4 regions of the Streptomyces lothianensis genome follow, and region 4 is predicted to be linked to each of the others. Evidence: riboswitches for the same ligand, from Rfam matches in the RefSeq annotation. Region 4 holds a riboswitch; each other region holds the start of a gene.
The links. A riboswitch is a leader RNA that binds a small molecule or an ion and turns the genes downstream of it on or off. The one in region 4 is predicted to bind cyclic di-AMP.
Positions count from the first base shown of each region.

Region 1: linked by a shared signal. The riboswitch ahead of ACLF6P_RS00705 (M23 family metallopeptidase) and the one ahead of ACLF6P_RS23085 (transglycosylase family protein) in region 4 are both predicted to bind cyclic di-AMP.
Region 2: linked by a shared signal. The riboswitch ahead of ACLF6P_RS26070 (M23 family metallopeptidase) and the one ahead of ACLF6P_RS23085 (transglycosylase family protein) in region 4 are both predicted to bind cyclic di-AMP.
Region 3: linked by a shared signal. The riboswitch ahead of ACLF6P_RS22545 (C40 family peptidase) and the one ahead of ACLF6P_RS23085 (transglycosylase family protein) in region 4 are both predicted to bind cyclic di-AMP.

Region 1 is NZ_JBLMKT010000008.1:901-4,400, forward strand. Features, by position in the region: one part of gene ACLF6P_RS00695 (IS5 family transposase) at 1-400, shown strand, start outside; tRNA gene ACLF6P_RS00700 (tRNA-Met) at 774-847, shown strand; cyclic di-AMP (ydaO/yuaA leader) riboswitch at 1,250-1,415, shown strand; gene ACLF6P_RS00705 (M23 family metallopeptidase) at 1,427-2,485, shown strand; gene ACLF6P_RS00710 (PrsW family intramembrane metalloprotease) at 2,630-3,500, opposite strand, start outside.
Region 2 is NZ_JBLMKT010000074.1:69,970-73,469, forward strand. Features, by position in the region: gene ACLF6P_RS26065 (SGNH/GDSL hydrolase family protein) at 1-693, opposite strand, end outside; gene ACLF6P_RS26070 (M23 family metallopeptidase) at 879-1,979, opposite strand; cyclic di-AMP (ydaO/yuaA leader) riboswitch at 1,984-2,145, opposite strand; gene ACLF6P_RS26075 (tyrosine-protein phosphatase) at 2,640-3,437, shown strand; gene ACLF6P_RS26080 (DUF6126 family protein) at 3,490-3,500, opposite strand, start outside.
Region 3 is NZ_JBLMKT010000065.1:24,124-27,623, reverse strand. Features, by position in the region: gene pcrA (DNA helicase PcrA) at 1-1,717, opposite strand, end outside; cyclic di-AMP (ydaO/yuaA leader) riboswitch at 2,035-2,181, shown strand; gene ACLF6P_RS22545 (C40 family peptidase) at 2,188-3,354, shown strand.
Region 4 is NZ_JBLMKT010000067.1:27,156-30,655, reverse strand. Features, by position in the region: gene eno (phosphopyruvate hydratase) at 1-792, opposite strand, end outside; gene ACLF6P_RS23085 (transglycosylase family protein) at 1,106-1,807, opposite strand; cyclic di-AMP (ydaO/yuaA leader) riboswitch at 1,811-1,979, opposite strand; gene ACLF6P_RS23080 (transglycosylase family protein) at 2,186-3,500, opposite strand, start outside.

The DNA.
Region 1 (3,500 bases), on a different contig from region 4:
TCTCACCGCGGGCCAGGCCGGTGACGCACCTGCTTTCACCGAGGTCATGGCCCGCCTGCGCGTTCCCCGTCGGCGAGGACGGCCCCGCACCAGGCCAGACCTGGTCCTGGCCGACAAGTCGTACTCCTCCCGCGCGATCCGCGAGCACCTCCGCAGGCGCGGCGTCCGGGCAGTGATCCCCGTCCCCGCGGACCAGCGCGGACACTGGCTCCGTCGGGGCAGCCGCGGCGGCAGGCCACCGGCCTTCGACCGAGAGACCTACGAGCGGCGCAACACCGTCGAGCGGTGCATCAACCGCCTGAAACAATGGCGAGGGATCGCCACCCGCTACGAGAAGACGGCCACCATCTACCTGGCCGGACTCCACATCGCGGGCATCTTCCTCTGGTCCACCCACTGATCCAAACGAAACGCCCTAACTCCCTGCGGGCATCACGTCGCCTCGATGAATCGGGCGACGCTCGCCGCCGACGACAGGTCTCCTGAGTCCTGACCGCGAGCATGGCGAAGCGCCTGTACCCGCGGACGCCCTGCTCGGGGTGGTCCGGCTCCTCACGGTCAGGGCGTGCGTCATCTGCCTCCCGGTCCGGCGGGATGTGCCTCGTCCGAGGCCCCGTCGGGCGGCGGGCTCAGGAGGCGGCGAGCGGGGCTCCTGGGCCGTTCCCCCGGCTGAGTCCCGATCCGCAGACCAGGGCCCCGACAGACCCGCGGGGCGGAGAGCGGTGCGTGTGGTCGGAGGTGTCGCTCTGATGGCGTATAGTTGATTTCACCGACGCGGGGTGGAGCAGCTCGGTAGCTCGCTGGGCTCATAACCCAGAGGTCGCAGGTTCAAATCCTGTCCCCGCTACGAGAACGAAGGCCCGGTACGTGAAAGCGTGCCGGGCCTTCGGCATGTCCGGCCCCGTGTGAGGAGTCCGAAATGCGCGCCGGGGTACGTGTAGGGGCTGCGGCAGGGCGCCCGCGGCGCCCACGTCCCTCTCCTCGCGCGGTGCCCACGCCCCCCTCCTCGGCGTCACCCATGGTGACCAACGGGGAGCCCTCCGCATAACAATTGACGAAACGTCAGAAAATCGGCGGGCGTGAGCCCCTTCAACTTGCCTGGAATCTCGCCCGTTTTGGGGCCATGTTGCCCGATAAGTCCAGGCCAAAGCCGCTAACGATCTGTCGGAACGGCTTGGAATCCCGGGCCCGCTTCTATTAACGTTCGATAACGCAGCGCGGTCGTCCCAGCCGTCACAAGAGATGGCTCCGTGCTCACGCGCTTAATCCCGCAAGGGAGCCGGGGAACCACCATCTTGGGGTGAATCGGGCAGGCGGCACCTCTTCCAGGGGTGTACGCAAGGTGTCAACGCCCGTAGGAAACCTTCCTGTTCCGAACCCGTCAGCTAACCCGGTAGGCGAGAAGGAAGGAAAGGAGTCCGCCCCCGTGGCGACCCCCGCAGGCCGTGGCAGCACCTCCGAGTCCCCGTATTTCGCGGACGGGACCCAGGAGTTCAGGTTCGAGGACCAGCCTTTCGAGGAGTGGAACCCGACCGAGGAGTCCATCCGTCCGGTACGCGGCCGGCACCGCGTCGCCAAGCAGCGCGGCGGACTCGCCCGCAGCTCCACCGTGCTCGGCGTCGGCGTCATCGCCGCCGTGGGCGCGGGCGGTATCGCGAGCGCGAAGGACAGGCCGCCGGTACCGATCTCCATGCCGGACCTCGGTGAGCAGGCCAAGAAGCTCCCCGTCGTCGGCGACCTGATAGCCGACGACGCCGCATCCGAGGCCCCCGAGCAGGCCACCGTCGCCCAGGCCGCCGGGGCCACTCAGCCCCTGGCCGTCGACGGCTCCGGCTCGCAGGACGAGGCCGCCACCGACGCCGGTGAGGCCCTGCGCGCCCGCATCCTGGAGCAGGCACAGAACCAGGAGAACGAGGCGGAGGCCGCCGAGCAGGCCGCCGCAGAGCAGGCAGCGGCAGAGAAGGCCGCGAAGGAAGCGGCCGAGCAGAAGGAAGCCGCCGAGAAGGAAGCGGCGGAGGTCAAGCGCAAGGCGGAGGAGGAGGCCAGGCGCAAGGCCGAGGCGGAGCGCCTCGCCAAGCTCGCCGCGAGCTACTCGCTCCCCACCTCCTCGTACACGATCACCTCGACCTTCGGGCAGGCCGGCTCGATGTGGGCCTCCGGCTCGCACACGGGCCTGGACTTCGCCGCCCCGAGCGGCACCCCGATCAAGTCCGTGCACACGGGCACCGTCAAGGAGGCCGGCTGGTCCGGCTCGTACGGCTACCGCACCGTCGTCGAGCTCGAGGACGGTACGGAGCTGGCGTACAACCACCAGTCGTCCATCGGTGTCAGCGTCGGCCAGAAGGTCACGACCGGCGATGTCATCGGCCGCGTGGGCTCCACCGGCAACTCCACCGGTCCGCACCTGCACTTCGAGGTCGAGACCGCGGGCGGCTCGCTCATCGACCCGATGGCCTGGCTGCAGAGCAAGGGCCTCAACCCCTGATCAGGCCCGCAGCGCGCACGCTCTGATCACTCCCGAACCCCGGCAGTCCTGACGGCAACCCCCCGACGTCAGGGCTGCCGGTTTTGGCATGTGCAGGTGCATGTGTATGGGCATGTGCATGGGCGGGTGTGGGAGTGCTCTCGGTTACGTGTGCAGGCCCCGGTAGCCCGCGGGTGGCGCGTACGGCGGCGGGGCATGCGGGCTCGGGGCCTGCGGGTGCGGGGTCTGCGGGTTCGGCGCGTACGGTCCCGGGGCGTGCGAGCCGCCCGGGGCCGTCGGCCCGCCGGGCCCCGGCTGGACCGGGATGCGCGGCGGGTACGGAATGGCCGAGGTGTGCGGCGGGGGCTGCATGCCCGGTGCGTACGGCATGGGACGCATCGGCGGCAGGTACGGGGCCGGGGCGAGGACCGGGCCGTACGGGTTGGCCCAGGGCGTGGGCGGCTGCGGGAAAGCCGGTGCCGTGACGCGGGCCGCGTGGTCGAGGGCCGGGCGCGCCACCTCACGCCGGTACCAGAGCGCCTGCAGCAGCTCCGCCTCCCGTGCGACGAAATCGGCGCCCGCACGGCCGCTTCGGCCCCGGTGCCGCAGGAAGGCCAGGGCGGTGGCGAGCGAGATGTACTCGCGGACCGCACGCGCCGCCTCCGGCCCGCCGGCCTTGCCGTAGCTCTGCTTCGGGAACCTGCGCGCCTGGCGGCGGGCGCGCAGCGTGCCGAGTACGTACGGCTCGGGGACGGTGAGCCAGCCGGCCGCGACGTAGGCGGGCAGCTCCTCGCGTACGGTGCGCAGCTCGCGCTGGCGGCTGTGGATCGTCAGCCAGGTCAGCAGGCCGAACGCGGGAACCATGAAGCCGAGGTAGACGGCGAAGAAGCCGAGGCCGCCGAAGACGGCGGAACCGTTCCAGGCGGCGTGCATGCCCATCGCGAGCAGCAGCCCGCCGAGCGGGAACAGGACACGGCGTACGCGCTGGCGGTCGGCGGCGAGGGCGGCGAAGCCGAAACCGATGCCGGTCAGGACC
Region 2 (3,500 bases), on a different contig from region 4:
GCGCACCTCCAGCGTGGTGCGCGGCGGCATCTCGGGCCAGGGCTGGTCCGGGTCGGCCGGGACGGCGAGACCGAGCACCTGGGCGGCGCGCAGCGCGACGCGGGTGTGCCCCTCGGGCGAGAGGTGCAGCCGGTCGTCGTCCCAGGCGCGCCGGTCCTGCACCGAGCGCAGCGACCACAGGTCGAGGACCGGGCAGTCGTGGCGGTCGGCGATGGCCCGCACGTGCGCGGTGTACGTGGCGATCTTGCCGCGCAGATGCTTGAGGACCGGAACGTCACGGGTGTCGAAGCCGGTGGTCACCACCACCGTGCCGACTGCGGAGGTGAGCTCGGCGACCGCCCGCTCGAAGCGCTCGGCCACATCGTCGGGGTCGGTGCCGGGGCGGATGATGTCATTGCCGCCCGCGCAGAAGGAGACCAGCTCGGGGGACAGCTCCTTCGCCCGCGGCACCTGCTCCTCGACGATCTGGTCCAGGAGCTTTCCGCGCACGGCGAGGTTGGCGTAGCGGAAGCTGTGCTCGGGATGACGGTCGGCGAGCAGGACGGCGAGCCGGTCCGCCCAGCCGACGAAGGTTCCGTCGGGTCCGGGGTCGCCGACACCTTCGGTGAAGCTGTCACCGAGTGCCGCGTAGGAGGCGAAAGCCGCCGGTGTCACGGCGGCGCGGTCTGCGGAGGTCGTCGAGTCATCTGCCACGTCGGCATATTTTTCACCCCGAGACGTGACTTACGCCACCGTAACCACCCTTGACAACGGGTGACATAGACCACCGAGAAGGCGCGCCGGATGCGGAATACGCCCCAGGGGCCGCGGGACGTCGACGCCCGGTGTCCGGGCCGCGAAGGACACCGGACACCGGGCGTGCGGACGGCACGGGTGCCTCAGAGCGAGACGCCGTGGGAGCGCAGGTACGCCACCGGGTCCACGTCAGAGCCGTAGCCCGGGCCGGTGCGGACCTCGAAGTGCAGGTGCGGTCCGGTGGAGTTGCCGGTCGAGCCGACCAGGCCGATCCGGGTGCCGCCGGAGACGGTCTGGCCGGTGGAGACCGAGAGCTGCGACATGTGGGCGTACTGCGAGTAGTGGCCGTCGGCGTGCCGGATGACGACCTCGTTGCCGTACGCGCCGCTCCACCCTGCGGAGACGACGGTGCCCGCGCCGACGGCCCGGACAGGCGTGCCCGCGGCGGCCGCGAAGTCGGTGCCTGTGTGGTACCCGCTGGACCACATGGATCCGGCGGTGCGGTACTGCGTGGAGACGCCGGCGGCGACCGGGCGGGTGAAGCCGGAGGCGGTGGCGGCCTGCTCGGCGCGGGGTGCCTCCGCGGCCGCCTCGGCCGGGGCGGCCGCGGAGGCGGTGTCGGCCGCCGCCTCGGAGGAGGACTTCGCGGATGCGCCGGAGTCCGAGGAGCCGGAAGAGTCCGAGGAGCCGGAATCCGAGGAGCCGGAGTCCGAGGAGCCGGAGCGGGAGGCGCCCGAGCCCGACTCGGCGGCCGCACCCGAGGCCTTCCCTGCGGCCGCCGAGTCGGCATAGGCCTGCACCACGGCGCCGACCTTGAGCTTGAGGCCCGGGTGGATCAGGCCCGGGTCGGCGCCGACGGCCTTCTTGTTGGCGGCGTACAGCGGCTTCCAGCCGCCGTCGATGTCCTGCTCGGCGGCTATCGCGGAGAGCGAGTCACCTGCGACGACGGTGTACGTCTTGTCCGCGGACCCGGCGGACCCGGCGGCCTCGGCCGGGGCGGTCGAGGCGGCCCGGGCCTCGGCGGCCTGCGTCAGGGCAGCCTGCGCCAGGGCGGTCGGCGCGCTCTTCACCTGGACCGGGGCGATGCTCGCGGCCTGCGGCGCGGCGGTCTGCGGCGTGGCGGCGCTCGCACCCGTGGCGCCGAACAGCGGCAGCGCGAGGGCAGCGCCCCCGGTACCGGCGACGGCGAACGAGCGCGTCAGGCGGGTGGACTTGGGACGGCGATGCTTACCCTTCGCGGGCATGACGGATTCCTCTCCGGCGCCTGCGAGGTGAGCTGTCGGGTTCGGGCTGGAGATGCCCGGCCGCCCGAGGGCGACTTCACCCCAAGCCGCTCCGGTCGGGACCGGCGTCGGCGTCTTGCCAATGGGTCCCCCGCTCCTGCCGTACAAGGGTGTGCGGGTGAATTCCGGTGGCGGCAGGATTGGGCGTCCACCGGCTGTCGGTGACCGTAGGGGAGCGCGGGGCGGGAAACAAACACCTCAATTCCCGCGGGCCACACAGGACCTGACCCCTTTCGGGAAATGCCATGACGCTCCGTGGATGAACGATCTTCGATTTCCATACAGCTGCAGGAATTCACGGAAGAAGATCGCCACACACCGTCACGAATATGATCCCGCTCACGCCACACGACTCACCAGCCCTTAATTCAGGGCCAGTTACTCCTTAGGTGGCGAATCGGGCATTAAGGGAACCGGGGGCGTAGTCGATGTAACCGGCAGAGCCGCGACGATTCGCTTCCAGAATCGGCTGTTTCCGGCACAAAGCGGCGCCGGTGATCTCGCCCTCATCGGCTCCACAGCCGCCTGCCCCGGACCCCATGTCGTATCGTCGTTGGCATGTGCACCCAGTGCGCAGCACGCCGGCGGTCGGCGCCGGCGAACACTGTGGGAGGAGCCCCCGTGACACAGCACATCCCGTCGACAGAGCCGGAACTCGCCGGGGTGCGCAATTTCCGGGACGTGGGCGGCCTGCCGACGGTGGACGGCCGGCGCGTACGGCAGGGAGTGCTGTTCCGCAGCGGTCATCTGGCCCACGCCACCGCGACGGACACCGAGTTCCTCGCCTCGCTCGGGCTGCACACGATCTTCGACTTCCGTAACGCGGCGGACCAGCAGCAGGAGGGCCCGGATGTGGAGCTTCCCGGGGTGCGCAATCTGAACCTCCCGCTCACCGACCCGGCCGACGGCGCGGAGTTCTGGCAGATGGTGCGCGACGGCAGGGTCGAGGAGCTGCGCAAGATCCTCGGCGGGGGCAGGGCCGCGGCCCGGATGGCCACCACGTACCGCATGATCGTCCGGGACCGCACCCTCGATCACACCCGCGTGCTCGCGGAGCTGGCCGAGGACAGCGTCCCCGCGCTGATGCACTGCGCGGCCGGCAAGGACCGCGCCGGCCTGTCGGTGGCGGTGACGCTGCTCGCGGTCAGGGTCGAGCGGGAGGCGGTCGTCGCCGACTACCTGGAGTCCAACGCCAAGCACCGCCGCTACAAGGTGCACCGCTCCAGCGACGCCCCCGATGCCCGATCGGCCGAGGTGACAGAGCTGCTCAGCCCGCTGTTCGAGGCGCGCGCCGAGTATCTGGAGGCCGGTTTCGACGAGATGGAGCAGAACTGGGGCTCCGTCGAGCGGTACCTGGAGAAGGGGCTGGGCGTCACGCCGGAGATCCGCGAGAGGCTGCGGGCCAAGCTCCTGGACTGACCTGCCGGGTCACTGGCAGTGGACTGCCGGGTCACTGGCCGCGGACTGCGGGTCACTGGCCGC
Region 3 (3,500 bases), on a different contig from region 4:
CGGCCTCCAGGACGGTGGCGGGGCCCGCGCCGGATTCGACGATCGTACGGAGCTCCTCCATCAGCGTGTTGAAGCGCTTGACGGCGTTGGCGGAGCGGGCCGCCATCCCGTACGCCTCGTCGACGCGGACCAGGGCCTGCGGGAAGGTGATCTTCTCGCGGAGGGAGAGCGCGTCGATCATCGCTTCGGCGCGGTCGCCGATGCCGCGCTTGGGCACGTTGAGGATGCGGCGCAGCGGGACGGTGTCCTCGGGGTTGGCGAGGACGCGCAGGTAGGCGAGGACGTCCCGGACCTCCTTGCGCTCGTAGAAGCGGACGCCGCCGACGACCTTGTAGGGCAGGCCGACGCGGATGAAGATCTCTTCGAAGACGCGGGACTGTGCGTTCGTACGGTAGAAGACCGCGACGTCGCCGGTCTTCGCCTCGCCCGCGTCGGTGAGGCGGTCGATCTCGTCGGCGACGAACTGGGCCTCGTCGTGCTCGGTGTCGGCGACATAGCCGGTGATCTGCGCGCCCGAGCCCGCCTTGGTCCACAGGTTCTTGGGCCTGCGTGACTCGTTGCGCTCGATGACCGCGTTGGCGGCGGAGAGGATGGTCTGGGTGGAGCGGTAGTTCTGCTCCAGGAGGATCGTGGTCGCGTCCGGGTAGTCGTCCTCGAAGTCGAGGATGTTGCGGATGGTGGCGCCGCGGAACGCGTAGATGGACTGGTCGGCGTCACCGACCACGCACAGCTCGGCGGGCGGCAGGTCGTGCTCGCTCGGCGGTACGTCCTCCTCGTGTGCGCCGGTGCCGACGAGTTCGCGTACGAGGGCGTACTGGGCGTGGTTGGTGTCCTGGTACTCGTCGACCATCACGTGCCGGAAGCGGCGGCGGTAGTGCTCGGCGACGTCCGGGAAGGCGCGCAGCAGGTTGACCGTGGTCATGATCAGGTCGTCGAAGTCGAGGGCGTTGGCCTCGCGCAGCCGGGCCTGGTACATCGCATAGGCCTGGGCGAGGGTCTTCTCGAAGCCGTCGGCTGCCCGGGCGGCGAAGTCCTCCTCGTCGACGAGCTCGTTCTTGAGGCCCGAGACCTTCGCGGTGAAGGACTTCGGCGGGAAGCGCTTCGGGTCGAGTTCCAGGTCACGGCAGACGAGGGCCATGAGGCGCTTCGAGTCGGCGGCGTCGTAGATCGAGAAGGAGGAGGTGAAGCCGAGCTTCTTCGATTCGCGGCGCAGGATCCGTACGCAGGCGCTGTGGAAGGTCATCACCCACATCGCGCCCGCCCGCGGGCCGACCAGCTCCTCGACGCGCTCCTTCATCTCACCGGCGGCCTTGTTGGTGAAGGTGATCGCGAGGATCTGACCCGGGTGCACATTCCGCTCGGCGAGGAGATACGCGATGCGGTGGGTCAGGACGCGGGTCTTGCCCGAGCCGGCGCCGGCCACAATGAGCAGCGGGGTGTCGCTGTGGGTGACGGCGGCGCGCTGGTTCTCGTTCAGCCCCTCCAGGAGGGCCGCGCTGTCCAGGACCGGGCGCGGGGCGCCGTCGCGGTAGTACGCCTCCCGGTGCGCGGGCGGGTGCGCGGGCGCGTCGAACCTCCCGCCGAACAGGTCCGCCGGAATCTCTTCCGGGCCCTCGTCCTCGGGAGGCGGCGGGGGGCCGTGGTCCTCGGGCTCGTGCCCGGACCGGCCCTTGGCCTGGAGGCCCGCCAGAAAACTGTCGTCAAAGAGGCTGCTCATCGCCTACCGAGTCTAGGCGCCCGGTGTGACAACCCGGTCCGGGTTCTACGAGAGCGACGCCTCGCCGGACACGCCCGGCCCTTCCCAGGCCCCTCGCGAGCCTCTCCCGGGCCCCTCCGGAAGCATCCGGAAGAGGCCGGAAGCGTCCGAAAGAGGCCCGAAGAGGCCGCCAACGACCCCGCCCCGCGAAAGTCACGAAAAAGTATCGGGCATATCGAACACCAACCTTCACAGCTGCCACACGAGTTGGCTAGCGTGCTGCGCGGGCGGCCCGTACCCCCACCGGCGATCGACGCCGGGAACGGGCGGCCTGCGCCGAGTCCGAAGCGCCGAGCACGGCAACCCGGAGCCGGGGACCCACCAGACCTTGGGGTGAATCGGGACAGCCCCCACCGTCCCGTAGGGCAGACCTTCCTGCGCCCGAACCCGACAGCTAACCCGGTAGGCGCCCACTGGAAGGAGCGCCGGCCTTGGCCTCGCACCGCAAGCCGCGGACCAGTCGCATACGTACGTCACACGCCGTCGGGATCACCTCGGCCGCCCTCACCTCCGTCGCCCTGCTCGCACAGACGGCGAACGCCGCCCCGCGCAGCGAGCCGGAGAAGCCCTCCCTGGAGGAGGTGCAGAAGAAGGTCGACGCCCTGTACCGCGAGGCGGGCACCGCCACCCAGAAGTACAACCTCGCCAAGGAGCGCACCGAACAGCAGCGCGGCAAGCTCAACGATCTCCAGGACGAGGTCGCCAAGCGCACCGAGAAGGTCAACGAGGCCCGGCGCGAACTGGGGCAGATCGCCGCCGCGCAGTACCGCAGCGGCGGCACCTCCGACACCGCCGTCCTGCTGCTCTCGGACGATCCCGACGACTACTTCGCGCGCCGCCAGCTCATGGGGCGTCTCTCCGGCCAGCAGCACAAGGCAGTCGAGGACTTCCAGCGGCTGCAGACCGAGGCCGACAAGAAGCGGGGCGAGGCCACCGACTCCCTGGCGCAGCTCAGCGAGGCCGAGTCCGAGCTGAAGACCAGCAAGAAGGACGTGCAGAAGAAGCTGGGCGAGGCGCGCGAGCTGCTCGCGAAGCTGACGGCCGAGGAGAAGGAGCGCCTGGCCGAGCTGGAGCGCAAGCGGAAGGCCGAGGCCGAGCGCAAGGCCCAGGAGCTGGCCCGCCAGCAGGCAGCGGAGGAGGAGGCCAGGCGTCAGGCCGCCGAGGAGGCCGCCCGGGAGGAAGCCGCACAGGAGGAGGAAGAGGAGGCGAGCGAGCAGCCCGCCGACCCCGCCCCCGACGACTCCTACGCCGCGAAGGCCGCCAAGGCCATCGAGTTCGCGCGCGCCCAGATCGGCAAGCCGTACGTCTGGGGCGCGGCCGGGCCCGATTCGTACGACTGCTCCGGCCTCACCCAGCAGGCCTGGGCGGAGGCGGGCATCTCACTGCCGCGCACCACCTGGGACCAGGTGAACGCGGGCACGACCGTCAGCGTCGACAACGCCAAACCGGGCGACCTGGTCTTCTTCTACGACGACATCAGCCATGTGGGCCTCTACATCGGCAACGGCGAGATGATCCACGCGCCGAAGCCGGGCACCAACGTGCGGGTCGAGTCGATCTACTACATGCCGATCCACAGCGTCGTGCGTCCGGCCTGAGCATCCGGTCCGCGGTCTCCGCCCCGGTGCGCCCGGTGCCCGCCCGGTGCGCCCGGTGCCCGCCCGGTGCGCCCGGTGCCCGCCCCTCGTGCGCGGCGGGCGGCCGCGATTGACCGTCCAGCGCCCCGGGTCCCACAATGGCACGC
Region 4 (3,500 bases):
CGACAGGGCCTTGCCCTCGAACTGGTACTTGCCGTCCTTGTAGAACTCGGAGGCGGCGACGTCGAGCGCGAGCGCGATCTGCTGGCCGGGGATGTAACCGGCCTGCTTGATGGCCTCGACGATCAGGTCGAGGGCCTCGCGGTTGGAGTCCAGGTTCGGGGCGAAGCCGCCCTCGTCCCCGAGGCCGGTGGCCAGGCCCTTGCTCTTCAGAACGGACTTGAGGGTGTGGTAGACCTCGGTGCCCCAGCGCAGCGCCTCGGAGAAGGACTCCGCGCCGATCGGGGCGATCATGAACTCCTGGATGTCCACGTTGGAGTCGGCGTGCGAACCGCCGTTGAGGATGTTCATCATCGGAACGGGCAGCAGGTGCGCGTTCGGGCCGCCCAGGTAGCGGAACAGCGGCAGGTCGCTGGCCTCGGAGGCGGCGTGGGCGACGGCAAGCGAGACACCGAGGATGGCGTTCGCGCCCAGCGAGCCCTTGTTGTCGGTGGCGTCCAGGTCGATCATGGCCTGGTCGATGAGGCGCTGCTCGGTGGCGTCGTAGCCCACGAGCTCCGGGCCGAGCTGCTCGATGACGGCCAGAACGGCCTTCTCGACACCCTTGCCCTGGTAGCGGTTGGCGTCCTTGTCGCGAAGCTCAACAGCCTCGAACGCACCGGTGGAGGCACCGGACGGAACAGCAGCACGACCCGTGCTGCCGTCGTCGAGGCCGACCTCGACCTCGACCGTGGGGTTACCTCGGGAGTCCAGGATTTCCCGGGCTACGACGACGTCGATGGACGGCACGAGCATCTCCTTCTGGGATGTGACGCAAGATGTGACGCGGTGGCGCAGGGGCTTCTTCGGCCTTGCGACAAGAGCCTAACCGCCCCGGAGCCTTCGGCCAGCCGACCGCCCGTCCCCTGGGACGAAAACTGGACCGAAGGCCTGCAATACGGGACAGGCGACCTCGCCCGGGAGAATCGTTACCGGCCAGTAATGGCGAGAGAGACCCGCCCCGGCGCGCACGGGGGAAGCGCGCCGGGGCGGGAGTATGGGGGAATCCGCCGGGGGGAAATCCGCCGGGGCGGGAGTGCGAGGGGGGAATCCGCCGGGGCGGGTCCGGTCAGCTCAGGTGGAGCTGCTGGCCGGGGTAGATCAGGTCGGCGTCGTCGATGATGTCGTCGTTCAGCTCGAACAGCTTCTGCCAGCCGCCCTCGACGTCGTGCGCCTCGGCGATCTTCGAGAGGGTGTCGCCGGTCTTCACCTTGTACTCGCCGTCACCCTTCTCGACCTTCTTGCCGGCCGGGGTCTCGACGGTCTTCTTCGCCTCGGGCTTCGGGGCGGACTCCTGCTCGGGGGCAGCCGAGGCGGCCTCGGTGGCCTCCTGCTGCGGAGCCTGCTGCTGGGCGGGCTGCTCCGCGGCGCCGCCGTTGTACGCGGCGCCGGAGAGGCCCACGCCGCAGCTCGGCCAGGCGCCCTTGCCCTGGCCCGCGAGGACCTTCTCGGCGATGGCTATCTGCTGGCTCTTGGTGGCCTGGTCGGCGGTGGGCGCGTACGCCGTGCCGCCGTAACCGGCCCAGGTGGAGGCCGAGAACTGGAGGCCGCCGTAGTAGCCGTTGCCCGTGTTGATCGACCAGTTGCCGCCCGACTCGCACTGCGCGACCTGGTCCCACTCGGAGGCGGTGGCGGCGGAGGCGGTGCCCGCGGCCATCAGCGGTGCGGCGACAACGGCGCCCGCGGCACCGGCCAGCGTGACGGCGCGGACGGCCTTCTCGCCCTTGGTCAGACGACGGTGCTTGCCGGTGCCTTTGCCCGAAAACAGCATGGAGTTTCCCCTCACCGACGCCTGCGAGGTGAGCTGTCGGGTTCGGGTGCAGTGAGTACCCGGTGCCCGATCAAATCGGACACTTCACCCCAAGCCGGGCCGACGGTCTTTCAACCGCCGCCCGCGGCGCAAACCTTGGGTCCCCCGCTCCTGCCTACGGCGCATGACGCGACGACTGTTCCCGTGCGACCGCCGGCAGGATTCGGCGTGCGGTCACCGGGGCCCACCAGTGGCGAGCGGTCACGACCGTAAACAGGCAAACCCCGGAAAGACAAAGAGAATCGGGGGACGTGAGACCCATCTCTCACTTCCCCCGAAGCTCCTTTATTACGGACATTCACGGCCGAACTGACCCGCGCCCGCACCGCCGTTACGGCATCACTTCCCGCCGAGGCGCAGGCCCTGACCGGGCACGATGAGATTCGGATCATCGCCGATGGCCTTGCGATTGCCCTCGTAAAGGGAAGCCCAGCCACCCTCGACTTGCTGCTCGTCGGCGATCGTTCTGAGAGTGTCGCCGGGGCGCACGATGTACGTGGCGTCCTTGGCGCCCGTGGCGTCCGACCCACCCGAAGCGCCCGCGGTATCCGAGGTGTCCGTTTCGTCGGCGGCGTCGTCGCCACTGTCGCCCGCGTCACGGGTGGAGTCATCGCCGGACGAGGCATGGCGGCCCGAGGAAGTGCGCTCGGCGTCGGCGGAGTCGTCGGCGGCGCGATCGCCGCGGTGGCGACCGCCGGCGGATGCGTCAACGGGGCCGTCGGGGGAAGCGGTCGGGTCCTCGGGGGACTTGCCCGGCTCGGCGCTCTCGCCGGTACCGTCGGTCGCGCCCGCCTCACCGGAATCGCCGGATCCGCCAGCCCCGCCCGATGCGCCGGAATTGGGCAGGTCCTCCGGAATGTCCAGGCCTCCCGAGGCGCCACCGCCAGGGGCGTCGAAGCCCCAGTCGCTCTCGATGCCGTACAGCGGGAAGCCGGGCAGAGACGGCGTGACCGGCACGGACGGCTCGGACGGCTCGGAGGCGCCGGGGAGGTCCTCGGCGCCTGAGGGAGCAGAAGGGTCCAAGGAGCCGACAGAGCCGGAAGGACCGAAGGGATCGAAGGGCGTGGAGGGATCCGAGGGGCCTGAGGGGGCTGAGGGATCAAAGGCATCAGAGTCCGTCGCCCCTTCGCCGCCGGAGCCACCCGGCTCACCCGAGCCCTCCGGCCTCCCCTCGTCGGGCCGGTCGGACCGGTCGGACCGGTCGGACGCGCCCGCGCCGCCCGACGTACCGGACTCACCGGCCCCGGCAGCCGCCCCGGAGTCACCAGAGCCACCGGAACTTGCGCGACCGGCCCCTTCGCCACCGCCACCGGGCACATCCCGGGCCTCAGGACTCTGCGCCCCCAGCCCGAGCCCGGCGATCGGCCCGCACGTGGCCCACGCCTGGTCGCCGCGCGCCGCAAGTGCCTGCTCGGCGACGGCTATCTGCTCGGAGCGGCTGGCCAGGTCAGCGCTCGGCGCGTACGCGAGTCCGCCGAACTCCTCCCAGGTCGCCTGGTCGAACTGCAGCCCGCCGTAATAGCCGTTGCCGAAGTCCGCACTCCACACCCCACCGCTCTCGCACTCGGCGAGCCGGTCCCACTGCGCGCCGTCGGTGGCGCTCGCGCTCGTCGCGGCGAGCAGCGGCAGGGCGAGCGCGGAGCCGGTCACACCG